One region of the Arthrobacter sp. 01N442 genome, then DNA from elsewhere that is predicted to be linked to it. Evidence: riboswitches for the same ligand, from Rfam matches in the RefSeq annotation. Region 1 holds a riboswitch; each other region holds the start of a gene.
The links. A riboswitch is a leader RNA that binds a small molecule or an ion and turns the genes downstream of it on or off. The one in region 1 is predicted to bind S-adenosylmethionine.
Positions count from the first base shown of each region.

Region 2: linked by a shared signal. The riboswitch ahead of AC1DNC_RS07675 (DUF1737 domain-containing protein) and the one ahead of AC1DNC_RS06250 (bifunctional o-acetylhomoserine/o-acetylserine sulfhydrylase) in region 1 are both predicted to bind S-adenosylmethionine.
Region 3: linked by a shared signal. The riboswitch ahead of AC1DNC_RS14195 (aminotransferase class V-fold PLP-dependent enzyme) and the one ahead of AC1DNC_RS06250 (bifunctional o-acetylhomoserine/o-acetylserine sulfhydrylase) in region 1 are both predicted to bind S-adenosylmethionine.

Region 1 covers NZ_JBFTRD010000003.1:108,029-111,767, reverse strand. Annotated here, with positions in the region: gene AC1DNC_RS06260 (isopenicillin N synthase family dioxygenase) at 1-790, shown strand, start outside; gene AC1DNC_RS06255 (VOC family protein) at 887-1,525, opposite strand; SAM riboswitch class IV at 1,746-1,861, shown strand; gene AC1DNC_RS06250 (bifunctional o-acetylhomoserine/o-acetylserine sulfhydrylase) at 1,924-3,240, shown strand; SAM riboswitch class IV at 3,300-3,415, shown strand; gene metX (homoserine O-acetyltransferase MetX) at 3,427-3,739, shown strand, end outside.
Region 2 covers NZ_JBFTRD010000004.1:76,605-80,343, reverse strand. Annotated here, with positions in the region: gene AC1DNC_RS07685 (aminodeoxychorismate lyase) at 1-689, shown strand, start outside; gene AC1DNC_RS07680 (hypothetical protein) at 698-1,459, opposite strand; SAM riboswitch class IV at 1,640-1,754, shown strand; gene AC1DNC_RS07675 (DUF1737 domain-containing protein) at 1,769-2,086, shown strand; gene AC1DNC_RS07670 (rhodanese-like domain-containing protein) at 2,083-2,520, shown strand; gene AC1DNC_RS07665 (O-succinylhomoserine sulfhydrylase) at 2,517-3,725, shown strand; gene AC1DNC_RS07660 (glutamate--cysteine ligase 2) at 3,722-3,739, opposite strand, start outside.
Region 3 covers NZ_JBFTRD010000006.1:266,861-270,599, forward strand. Annotated here, with positions in the region: gene AC1DNC_RS14190 (class I SAM-dependent methyltransferase) at 1-359, opposite strand, end outside; gene AC1DNC_RS14195 (aminotransferase class V-fold PLP-dependent enzyme) at 431-1,852, opposite strand; SAM riboswitch class IV at 1,887-2,000, opposite strand; gene hisN (histidinol-phosphatase) at 2,090-2,902, opposite strand; gene rsgA (ribosome small subunit-dependent GTPase A) at 2,972-3,739, opposite strand, start outside.

The DNA.
Region 1 (3,739 bases):
TAGCCCGCAGTTCCGCGGCTACACCCGCGTCGGCGGCGAAATAACGGACGGCGGCGTCGACTGGCGCGAACAGATCGACATCGGCGTCGAGCGCAACACCGTGGATCAAGCCCCCGGCGTCGCCGATTACTGGCGGCTGGAGGGTCCCAACCTGTGGCCGGAAGACCTGCCCGAAATGCGGGAGATCGTCACCGAATGGACCGAGCGCCTCAGCGCCATCTCCTTGGAGCTCCTAAGGGCGTTGGCCCTGTCCCTCGGTGCCCCTGAAGATACCTTCGACGCGGCGTTTGCCGCCCGGGCCTTCCCGCTGCTGAAGATCGTGCGGTACCCGGGGGAGTCCGATCCGGAACCCAAGCAGGGCGTGGGGTCCCACCGCGACGGCGGGGTGCTGACGCTCCTCCTCGTGGAACCCGGCAAGGGCGGCCTCCAGGTCGAGTACCAGGGCCAGTGGATCGACGCGCCCCAGGTGCCCGGAACGTTCGTCGTCAACATCGGCGAGATGCTCGAACTGGCGACCAACGGATACCTCAAGGCCACCCTGCACCGGGTGATCTCGCCCCTCCGCGGCACCGACAGGATCTCGCTGCCGTTCTTCTACAACCCGGCGCTGGATGCCACCATGCCGCGCCTCGCGGTCAGCCCGGAGTTCCAGGCCAAGGCCCGCGGCCTTTCGGTGGACCCCACGAACAGCCCGATCCTGGAGACCTACGGCGACAACGCCCTGCGCTACCGGCTCCGGGCGCACCCCAACGTCGTCGAGGTCCACCACCCGGACCTGCTCAAGCACTGACCGGCCTGGCCGGCCCAGAAACGAATTCGGCCGCCAGCGGTGGGTGGCATCATTGGCACCCGCTGCTGGCGGCCGAAGTTTTTCGGGGAAGACGCGTCAGATGGTGACGGCTCCGGAATCGGTTTCGAAGGTGACGGACATGATTCCCGGCGTCCCGTGCGGGGCCAGCCAGTGCACGTCCACATCCTCGAGCGGCTTCTCGACGGGTTCGCCCAGCCACTCGGTCACACGCTCGGCCGAGCCCGCGATCGTGAGGGCAGACATCTTCACGCTGCTCGCGTAGGCGTTGGACGGGTGCAGCTCGGGGTCGCCTTCCCACTTCAGCATGTAGGGGACCTGCGGATCCGCGATCAGGCCCAGGATGCCGATCTGCTTCCAGACCAGTTCGCGGCCGTCCGGGAACTTGCGGTTGCCGTTCACGGCCGAGCGGCCCAGCCGCTCCTCGAAGGGTGCCAGGTCGTCAACCTCGACGCACCAGCCCATCCAGCCGCCGCCGGCTGCCGAACGGGCGCGGACTGCCTGCCCGAACGGTGCCTTGTCCGAGGCGGGGTGGTCCAGGACCTCCACGACCTCGAGGTATTTGTGCCCGGCGAGCGGGATAATCATGTTGCGGGTCCCGAACCGGGGGTGTACTCCGCCCTTGACGGCTTCGACTCCGAGGGCGGTCGCAATACGTTCGGTGGTGGCAGCCAAGCCATCCTGTTCACAGGCGTAAGAGACGTGATCCATGCGCATGCCATCATCTTGGCACTTTGTGATGGAGCTCTCAGCTTAGGGTGCCCTAACCGTGGTGGGATGTCATTGTCCGCGGCGATCGGGCGGATCAGCCGGCCGCGCGGGCGCGCTTTCCGGCGGGCTCTCCTTCAGGGGTGGCGTCCGGGGTGCCGGTGCAACGGTCCTTCATTTTTGTCACAAAGCTATCCGGGCGCCGGGGCTGCTTCCTAGACTGAAGCCAGGTCATGAGTGCCAGCACCAAGCCCCGGCTTGCTGGCCGGCAACCCTCCTTGCGCGGTGGGGTGCCCCGGGTGAAGACCTGGCCCTCCGGCGTCCGCCGGGCGGCAAGCGCGGCGCCTGAGCCGTTCCGGTCCCACGGGGCCCGGTGCGGCCTGTGCCCAGTCCTAGGAGCACACCAAATGTCTAACGCCTGGTCCTTTGAAACCCGCCAGATCCACGCCGGCCAGGAGCCGGACTCCGCCACCGGCGCGAGGTCGCTGCCGATCTACCAGACGACGTCGTTCGTCTTTCCCAGCGCCGAAAGCGCCGCCAACCGCTTCGCGCTCGCCGAACTGGCCCCCATCTACACGCGGATCGGCAATCCCACCCAGGATGCGGTGGAACAGCGGATCGCGAGCCTCGAAGGCGGCCTCGGGGCCCTCCTGCTAAGTTCCGGCCAGGCCGCGGAAACCTTCGCGATCCTCAACATCGCCGAAGCCGGGGACCACGTCGTGGCCAGCCCCAGCCTCTACGGCGGGACCTACAACCTGCTGGCCCACACCTTGAAGAAGTTCGGCATCTCCGTGACGTTCGTGGAAGACCCGGACAACCTGAAACAGTGGCGTGAGGCCGTTCAGCCGAACACCAAGCTGTTCTTTGGCGAGGTGGTATCCAACCCCCGCCAGGACGTGCTGGACATCGAAGGCGTCGCGGACGTGGCCCACCGGGCCGGGGTGCCGCTGATCGTGGACAATACCCTCTCCACCCCCTACCTGATCCGGCCGCTCGAGTGGGGCGCTGACATCGTGGTCCACTCGGCCACCAAGTACCTCGGCGGCCACGGTGCCGCGATCGCCGGCGTGATCGTCGACTCCGGGAACTTCGACTTCGGCAAGGACCCGGAGCGCTTCCCCGGCTTCAATACCCCGGATCCCAGCTACAACGGACTGGTCTACGCCCGGGACCTGGGGTCGGACGGGGCGCTGGGCGCGAACCTGTCCTTTATCCTCAAGGCACGGGTCCAGCTGCTGCGCGACCTCGGCTCGGCCGTCTCCCCGTTCAACGCCTTCCTCATCGCCCAGGGCATCGAGACGCTGAGCCTGCGGGTGGAGCGGCATGTCGCCAATGCCCAGCGCGTGGCCGAATGGCTCGAGGCCAGGGACGACGTCGAGTCCGTCGCCTACGCCGGGTTGCCGTCCAGCCCCTGGTACGAGCGCGGCCGCAAGTACGGCCCGAAAGGCACCGGCGCCGTCGTCTCCTTCAACCTGGCCGGGGGAGCGGAAGCCGGCAAGCGTTTCGTTGACGCCCTTGAGCTGCACTCCCATGTGGCGAACATCGGTGACGTGCGCTCGCTGGTGATCCACCCGGCGTCGACTACCCACAGCCAGCTTTCGCCGGAACAGCAGGCGGTAGCCGGCGTACACCCCGGCCTGGTCCGGCTGTCGGTGGGGCTCGAGCACATCGACGACATCATCGCGGACCTCGACGCAGGCTTCCGGGCGGCCAAGAACGGCTGAGGTCACACAGCCGTCACAATCTTCGCGCTTGCGCCGCCGTGTTTCGTAGAATCGAGCCAGGTCATGAGTGCCAGTGACAGCCCCGGCTTGCTGGCCGGCAACCCTCCTTTTGCGGCGGGGTGCCCCGGGTGAAGACCTGGCCTGCCGGTCAGCTGACGGCGGGCAAGCGCGAAGTTAGGTCCTCACATGACGATTGCTGTCACCCGCATGGGTGTACCCGAAAACAAAACCTCCGGCGCCGAACGCACGACGGCGGCCGTTCCCGACGGGACGCTGCAGTGCCTCCCGGTCGGCTCCCTGTCCCTTGAGTCCGGCGCCGTCCTGCCGGAGGTCACCCTCGCCTACGAGACCTGGGGGACCCTCAACGCCGATGCCTCCAACGCGGTGCTGATCGAGCACGCCCTGACCGGTGACACCCACGTCACCCGCGGTGCCGGCGAGGAGCCGGGCTGGTGGGAACAGCTCGCCGGTCCAGGCGCCCCGGTGGACACCGAGAAGT
Region 2 (3,739 bases), on a different contig from region 1:
CAGTCAGCGAATACCGCGGCGAGGCGGCCGAAGCCAGCGGCGACGGCGAAGCGGACGAAGTCGTGGTGAAGCTGCTCGCCAGCCGCGGCGTCGAGGGCGCCGCCACGCCGACGTGCTGGGTGCAGGCCTCACCTCCCCCGGAAGCCGGCCGCCGGCAACGCGAGACCGGCATCGACGTCCTCCTGCTGGACCGCGGCTACGACAGCGAGGTGGGCGAGCGCGCCCCGTGGCTGCTGCTGGGCGCCAAGACCCTGTCCTATGCGGTCAACATGGCGGCGCTCCGGTACGCCCACCACCAGGGCGCGGACGACGTCATCTTCACCTCCGCCGACGGCCGGGTCCTGGAGGGCCCGACGTCGACCGTGCTGCTGGCGCACCTGGAGACCAGCGACGACGGCGCGGGCGGAGTCCGCACCGTGCGCCGGCTGATCACCCCGCAGCTGGACAGCGGAATCCTTCCCGGCACCTCCCAGGGCGCCCTGTTCACCGCGGCCAAGGCCGCCGGGTGGGAGCTGGGCTACGGCCCGCTCGTCCCGGACGACCTATACGACGCCGACGCCGTCTGGCTCATCTCGAGCATCCGGCTCCTCGCGCCGGTGAACCACATCGACGGCAAGGAAATCGGCACCCCCGAACGGCGGCGGCAGCTCACGTCCGAGCTCAACGAACTGTTCGCCACGATCGAGTAGAGCGGGGCTTAGCCCCGGGCGCCGCTCAGGCTGACGGCGTCGTTGACCAGCCGGGTCAGCTCGGCCGCGGACGTCTTGGTGACATCCGGTCCGGTGGCGACAGCCGTGGCCGAGAACCCGCCGGTGACTCCCATGACCACCAAGGTGCTGATGGTCTCCTTGTTCGGCAGCGTCTGGACCATCAGGGTCGAATACGTCTTGTCCGCGTTGGTCTTCACGTCCAAGGGCACGGTCTTGTTCGTGACCTTCTGGCCCTGGACCTCGATGGTGAAGTCGGCGCACTCCTTGCTGACCTTGGCGGAACTCTCGAGGTTCTTGGCCAGGACTGCCGGATCCTTGACTGCCACAAGGGTCACTGCCGTGACGGCGCGCATCTTGGCCGACTGCGACCCACCGGCGGCGTAGGTGCTGCCCGCCGGGATCTGGGCGTTGCTGTCCGCCACCGCGGCACAGGCCTTCGGGGTGATTACCACCGAGGACATCATTTCCTTGGACGAGGCGATACCCTTCTCCAGCTCGGCCGCCGGGATTGCGGTCAGCCGCTTGTCCTGGCTGTCCCGAAGGCCGGCGACGATTCCAGCCAGCTCCGTCCTGGTGTACGTCCTTGCCTCGGGAGTCGGGGTCGGGCTCGGCGACTCGGTGGCGGACGCTGCCGCGCTCGGCGTTCCGGCGGGGGACGTCCCGGCCGGGGCGGTCGAACCGCCGCAGCCGGCGAGGGCGACGGCGGCAGACATCAAAAGCGCGATCGGCGCGAGGCGTCGCAGGTACATGTGGATCCCCAATTCATTGTGTGAGAGCGCGGATGGGCGCCGGCAGTTCCCCGGAGGCGCGTCAACGGTGACACTACGACATTGGACCGCTCCGGGAAAGGTGCCATGCCAGCGGGAGCGTGACTTAACATGACGACGCCGCCGTGGCGGCCGGCGTCGTCAGTGCTACGTTTTTGAATGAGTAATGAGACCCGGCGCCAAGCCCTGACTTGCCGGTCGGCAACCCTCCCTTTCGCGGCGGGGTGCCTCAGGTGAATACTCGGCATATCGACCATTCGAGCTGCAAGCGTGAAAGTAAGGAGATCCGTCATGCCCGACGCATCCGCATCCGCCGTGCCCGCCACAGCCCCCGCCCAGTCCCCCGCCGGCGGGGCGCCGGCCGAGGAAAAACTGGCCTACCGCCTGTTCACCGGACCCGACGACCGCAGCTTCTGTGAGCGTGTCTCCGCCGCCCTGGCGGAGGGCTACGTGCTGCACGGGAGCCCCTCCGCGACGTTCAACGGCAGTACCGTGATCGTGGCCCAGGCGCTCGTGCTGCCGGCCGCGATCGCGAGCGCCGACGCCGCGGTCGCCAACGCGGTGGACGAGCTGGACGGGGCGGAGTTCGCTGGCGAGGGCCACGCATGAGCTACGCCGGAGACCTGAGCCCGCAGGAAGCCTGGGCCAAGCTGGAGGCGGGCGCCGTCCTGGTGGACGTCCGCACCGAGGGGGAATGGGCGCAGATCGGTGTCCCGGCCACCGCGGCCGCCACCGAAAAGCGGCAGGATCCGCTGTTCGTCCAGTGGAGCCTGGCCGGCGGAGCCGCCAACCCGCAGTTCCTGGAGCAACTCCAGCGGCAACTGCGCGAACAACTGAAGCAACAGGCGAAGGGCACCGAGCTCGTCTTTCTGTGCCGTTCCGGCGCCCGCTCGGTCGCCGCCGCCAACGCCGCCACGGCGGCCGGCTTCACCGCCTACAACGTCCTGGAGGGCTTCGAGGGTGAACCCGGACCAACGGGCAGCCGGACCGTGAACGGCTGGAAGAACCGCGGCCTGCCCACCAACCAGGAAAGCACTAAGTGAGCTTCAATCCCGACGCCCAGGGCTGGAGCCCGGACACCCAGGCCGTCCGCGGCGGACTCGACCGGACCGGGTTCCAGGAGACCACCGAGCCGATTTTCCTGAACTCGGGCTTCGTCTACGAATCCGCCGCCGCAGCCGAGCGCGCCTTCACCGGCGAGGACGAGCGGTTCGTCTACTCCCGCTACGGCAACCCCTCGGTGGCAACGTTCCAGGAAAGGCTCCGGCTGCTGGAGGGGACCGAGGCGTGCTTTGCGACCGCGTCGGGCATGTCCGCCGTGTTCACCGCACTCGGCGCCTTGCTGGGGGCCGGCGACCGGGTGGTCGCGGCCCGCTCGCTCTTCGGCTCCTGTTTCGTCATCCTCAACGAAATCCTGCCGCGCTGGGGCGTGGAGACAGTCTTCGTGGATGGCCCGGACCTCGAGCAGTGGCGGTCCGCGCTGGCCGTTCCGACGACGGCCGTGTTCTTTGAGTCGCCGTCGAACCCCATGCAGGAAATTGTGGACATCGCCGCGGTGAGCGAACTGGCGCACGCCGCCGGTGCGACCGTGGTGGTGGACAACGTCTTCGCCACTCCCCTGCTGCAGCGCTGCGGGGAGCTCGGCGCGGACGTGATCGTGTACTCCGGCACGAAGCACATCGACGGCCAGGGCCGGGTCCTCGGCGGCGCGATCCTGGGTACCCGCGAATTCATCGAGGGCCCGGTCAAGCAGCTCATGCGCCACACCGGCCCGGCACTGTCCGCCTTCAACGCCTGGGTGCTGAGCAAGGGCCTGGAGACGATGGCCCTGCGGGTGAACCACTCCTCCGCCTCGGCGCTGCGGCTCGCCGAATGGCTGGAGGCCCAGCCCGCGGTCAACTGGGTCAAGTACCCGCTGCTGCCGTCCCACCCGCAATACGAACTGGCCGCCAAGCAGATGAAGGCCGGCGGCACTGTGCTGACGCTGGAGCTCTCGCCTTCGCCCGGCCGCTCGGCCAAGGAGGCTGCCTTCGCGCTGCTGGACGCGCTGCGGATCATCGACATTTCCAACAACCTCGGCGACTCAAAGTCCCTCATCACCCATCCGGCCACCACGACGCACCGCGCCATGGGCCCGGAGGGCCGGGCCGCGATCGGGCTGAGCGACGGGGTGGTGCGGCTGTCGGTGGGCCTGGAAGACGTCGAGGACCTGATCCGAGACCTCGGACAGGCACTCAAGCAGGTCTAGCTCCTGCGCACCGG
Region 3 (3,739 bases), on a different contig from region 1:
CACCAATGCCAGGCCTGCGCCACCGTGACCAGGTCGAAGGCCTCCGCCGGCAGGCCTGTGTGTTCGGCGGTGCCCTCGACGGCGGTGACGCCCGGCAGGGCCCGGCGCAGCTGCTCGAGCATGTCCAGGGACGGATCCACGGCCACGGTCCGGAGCCCGCGCTCGACCAGCAGGGCCGTGAACTTGCCGGTGCCTGCGCCCAAGTCGGCGGCGTCGCTTGCCCCGGCGGGGATCAGCCAGTCGGCGGAGTCCGCCGGATAGCCGGGCCGTACCCGGTCGTAGTGCTCGCCGCCGTCCTGGAAGCTCTGTCCGAGCTCCTGCCGCCGGTGGTGGTGGAGTTTGGGGCCGCCGCGTGCCACGTGCGATCTCCTTCGGCAGCTTTTGGTAAGTACCATCCGAATTTACCGCACGGGGCTGGACCCCGGAGCCCCTAGTCGGCGGTGCAGGGGGCGGCACCGGCAGTGCCAGGCGTGTTGGGCGCCCAGTGCGGGTAGCTGCGGGTGTCGTTGGCCGGCACCCACCGTCCGGCGTCCACGACATAGTCCCAGCCGAGGCCGTTGTGCCGCAGCTCCCGTATTCCGGCGAGCAGCCGCTCGGCATCCTCAAGCCGCGACCCGAGGCCGAAGCTGGCGCGGAGCGAGCCGGCGGGCAGGCCCAGCCGCTTCAGCAGCGGGTGCGCGCAAAACCGCCCGTCGCGCAGGCCGACGCCGTGCTCGGCGGAGAGGTAGGCCGCGACCAGTCCGGCGTCGTAACCGGCAACCGAGAAATTGACGACGCCGATCGTCCCGGGGCCGGTCGCCAGGGCGGTGTCCTCGAAGATGTGGTGGACGCTCACGCCGTCGATCAGCTGCAGCCCCTCGACCAGGTAGGAGCGGATGGCGTCCTCGTGGGCGTGCCACTGCTGCTCGTCGAGCGCCTCGATGACCTGGCTGGCGCGGGCCAGCGCGGCCGCACCCAGGACATTGGGGGAGCCGCCCTCGTGGCGGGCTGGGCCCGTGGTCCAGCTGACGGAGTCGAGCCGCGCGTCCCGTACGGCGCCGCCGCCGGCCAGATGCGGGGTGCCGGCGTCCAGCCAGTCCGGCCGTCCCACCAGCACGCCGGCGCCGAACGGGGCGTAGAGCTTGTGGCCGGAGAAAGCGAGGTAGTCGACGTCGTCCGCGGCGATGTCGATCCGGCGGTGCGGGGCGAGCTGGGCCGCGTCGACGGCGATCCGGGCACCGAATTCGTGTGCCAGGGCGGCCAGTTCGCGGATCGGCAGGATTTCGCCGGTGACGTTGGAGGCGCCGGTCACGGCGAGCAGGCTGACGCCGCCAAGGGCGAGTTCCGCCCGCAGCCGCTCCACGGTGCCGCGCAGGGTGGGGGCCGCCACGACGCTGCGGTGCGGGACGTTCTGCCAGGGCAACAGGTTGGCGTGATGCTCGATGTCGAGGTAGAGCACCTCGCCGGTGTGCCGGCCGCCGTCGGCCGGCAAACAGCCGGCCAGCAGGTTCAGCGAGTCGGTGGTGTTCCGGGTGAAGATCACGGAGTCGTCCGGCCGGCCGCCGACGAAGTCGCGGACGATGTTCCGGGCGTTTTCGTACACTGAGGTGCTCAGCTGGGAGGCGTACCCGGCGCCGCGGTGCACGCTGGCGTAGTACGGCAGGATCTCGTTCAGGTAGGCGGACACCACGGACAGTGCCGGGGCCGAGGCTCCGTAGTCCAGGTTGGCGTAGCGGACCTGGCCGCCCTGGATCAGTGGGGCCTGGATTTCAGCGCCGGACACCGCGGACAGCGGCTGGCGGGCGGCGTCGATACGTGCGTCGCCAACGGCGGCGGGGGAGGGGCTGTGGCTGGGGATGGTGGCAGTCGTCATGGGACCTCGCTCGAAAAGGACCCCGCTCACAGGGGATCCGCGCTTGCCGGGTCCGCTCCGGACCGGCCAGGTCGTCACCCGGGGCACCCCGCCGCGAATGGAGGGTTGCCGGCCAGCAAACCGGGGTTTAGCGCTGGCACTCGTGACCTGCTTCGAGCCTAGGACATGGCCGGCCGCGCCGAAAAGGCAGGCCGGAATGTGAAGCGCAGTGTTACGGACTGCCGTGGGCGCGCCAGGCTACAGCAGGTCGTCGAGGCCGGGGTTGAGGCGCTTCAGGACTTCCGAATGCAGGATCGAGTTGGTGGCCAGGGCGTTGCCGCCGAAGGGGCCGTCCTCGCCCTCGAGCGAGGTGAAACGGCCCCCGGCCTCCGTCACAATCGGGACGAGCGCGGCCATGTCGTAGAGGTTGAGCTCCGGCTCGCAGGCGATGTCGACGGCGCCCTCGGCCACGAGGCAGTAGGACCAGAAGTCGCCGTAGGCACGGGTGCGCCAGACCTCCTCGGTAAGGCCGAGGAACTCGTCGAGGTTTCCGCGCTGCTTCCAGCCGCCGAGGCTGGAATAGGAGAGGGACGCATCCTCAAGCCGCGAGACGTTGGAGACCTTCAGCCGGGTGGCGGCGGCCAGTGAGCGGCCCATGTACGCGCCGGCGCCTTTAGCGGCCCACCAGCGCTTGCCCAGGGCAGGGGCGCTGACGACGCCGACCACAGGTTCGCCTTCGTCCACGAGGGCGATCAGGGTGGCCCAGACGGGGACGCCGCGGACGAAGTTCTTGGTGCCGTCGATCGGGTCGATGATCCACCGCCGCGAGCCGTGGCCGGAGCTGCCGAACTCTTCGCCGAGGACGGCGTCGCGCGGGCGGGAGCGGGAAAGCTGGCCGCGGATGGCCTCCTCGGCGGACTTGTCCGCGTCGGTGACGGGGGTGAGGTCCGGCTTCGTCTCGATCCGAAGGTCGAGCGCCTTGAAGCGGCTCATGGTCTGGGAATCTACGGAATCTGCCAGTACATGGGCAAGGCGCAGGTCATCGTTGTAGCTCGAAGCTGGTTGGCTCATGCTTCCAAACTACCGTCAAAACGCCCCGAGGACCGGGAGGCCACGTCGCAGCCTGCCTAGTGGGCGCTGCTAGGAGACGCTGCCGAGTTCCTTGGTTTCCTGCGCTTCCATCCGCGGATCCGTGCCGAGCAACCGGCGCAGGGAGGCAAGGCGCGCCGGTCCCGACGGGCCCGCGTGGCCGCCCTGCACCCACGCGTCCACTCCGCAGTTCACGGCGGTAGCGTCGTGCTTGCAGCCCCGTTCGCAGTCGTCGGTGCCCGGTGCCAGGTCCGGGAAGGAGCGCAGGATCCGGTCCGGGTCCACATGGGCCAGGCCGAAGGACCGGATGCCCGGGGTGTCGATAATCCAGCTGCCGGCCGGGGCATCGCTGACCTTCAACGCCAGCGCCGAGGAGGAGGTGTGGCGGCCCCGGCCGGTGACGGCGTTGACGCCGCCCGTGGCCCGTTCGGCCCCGGTGAGGGCGTTCACCATGGTGGATTTGCCGACGCCGGAGTGGCCCAGCATGACGGTAACTTTCCCGTCGAGGTGCTCTCGCAGCTGCGAGACCGCGGCCTTGTCCAACCGGGCGGACAGTCCGTCGTCGGAGCGGGCGTCGATGCCTGAGGCGGCCGAATCCGCCGTCTTGGAGATGATGACCGGGAAGTCGAGGTGCTGGTAGTTGGCCAGCAGCTCGGCGGGATCCTTGACGTCGGCCTTGGTGACCAGCAGCAGGGGCTCGATGCCGGCGTCGTAGGCGGCCACGAGGGCGCGGTCGATGAAACCGGTGCGCGGTTCCGGGTTTGCCGCGGCTACGACGACGACGAGCTGGTCGGCGTTGGCGACGACGGCGCGCTCGAT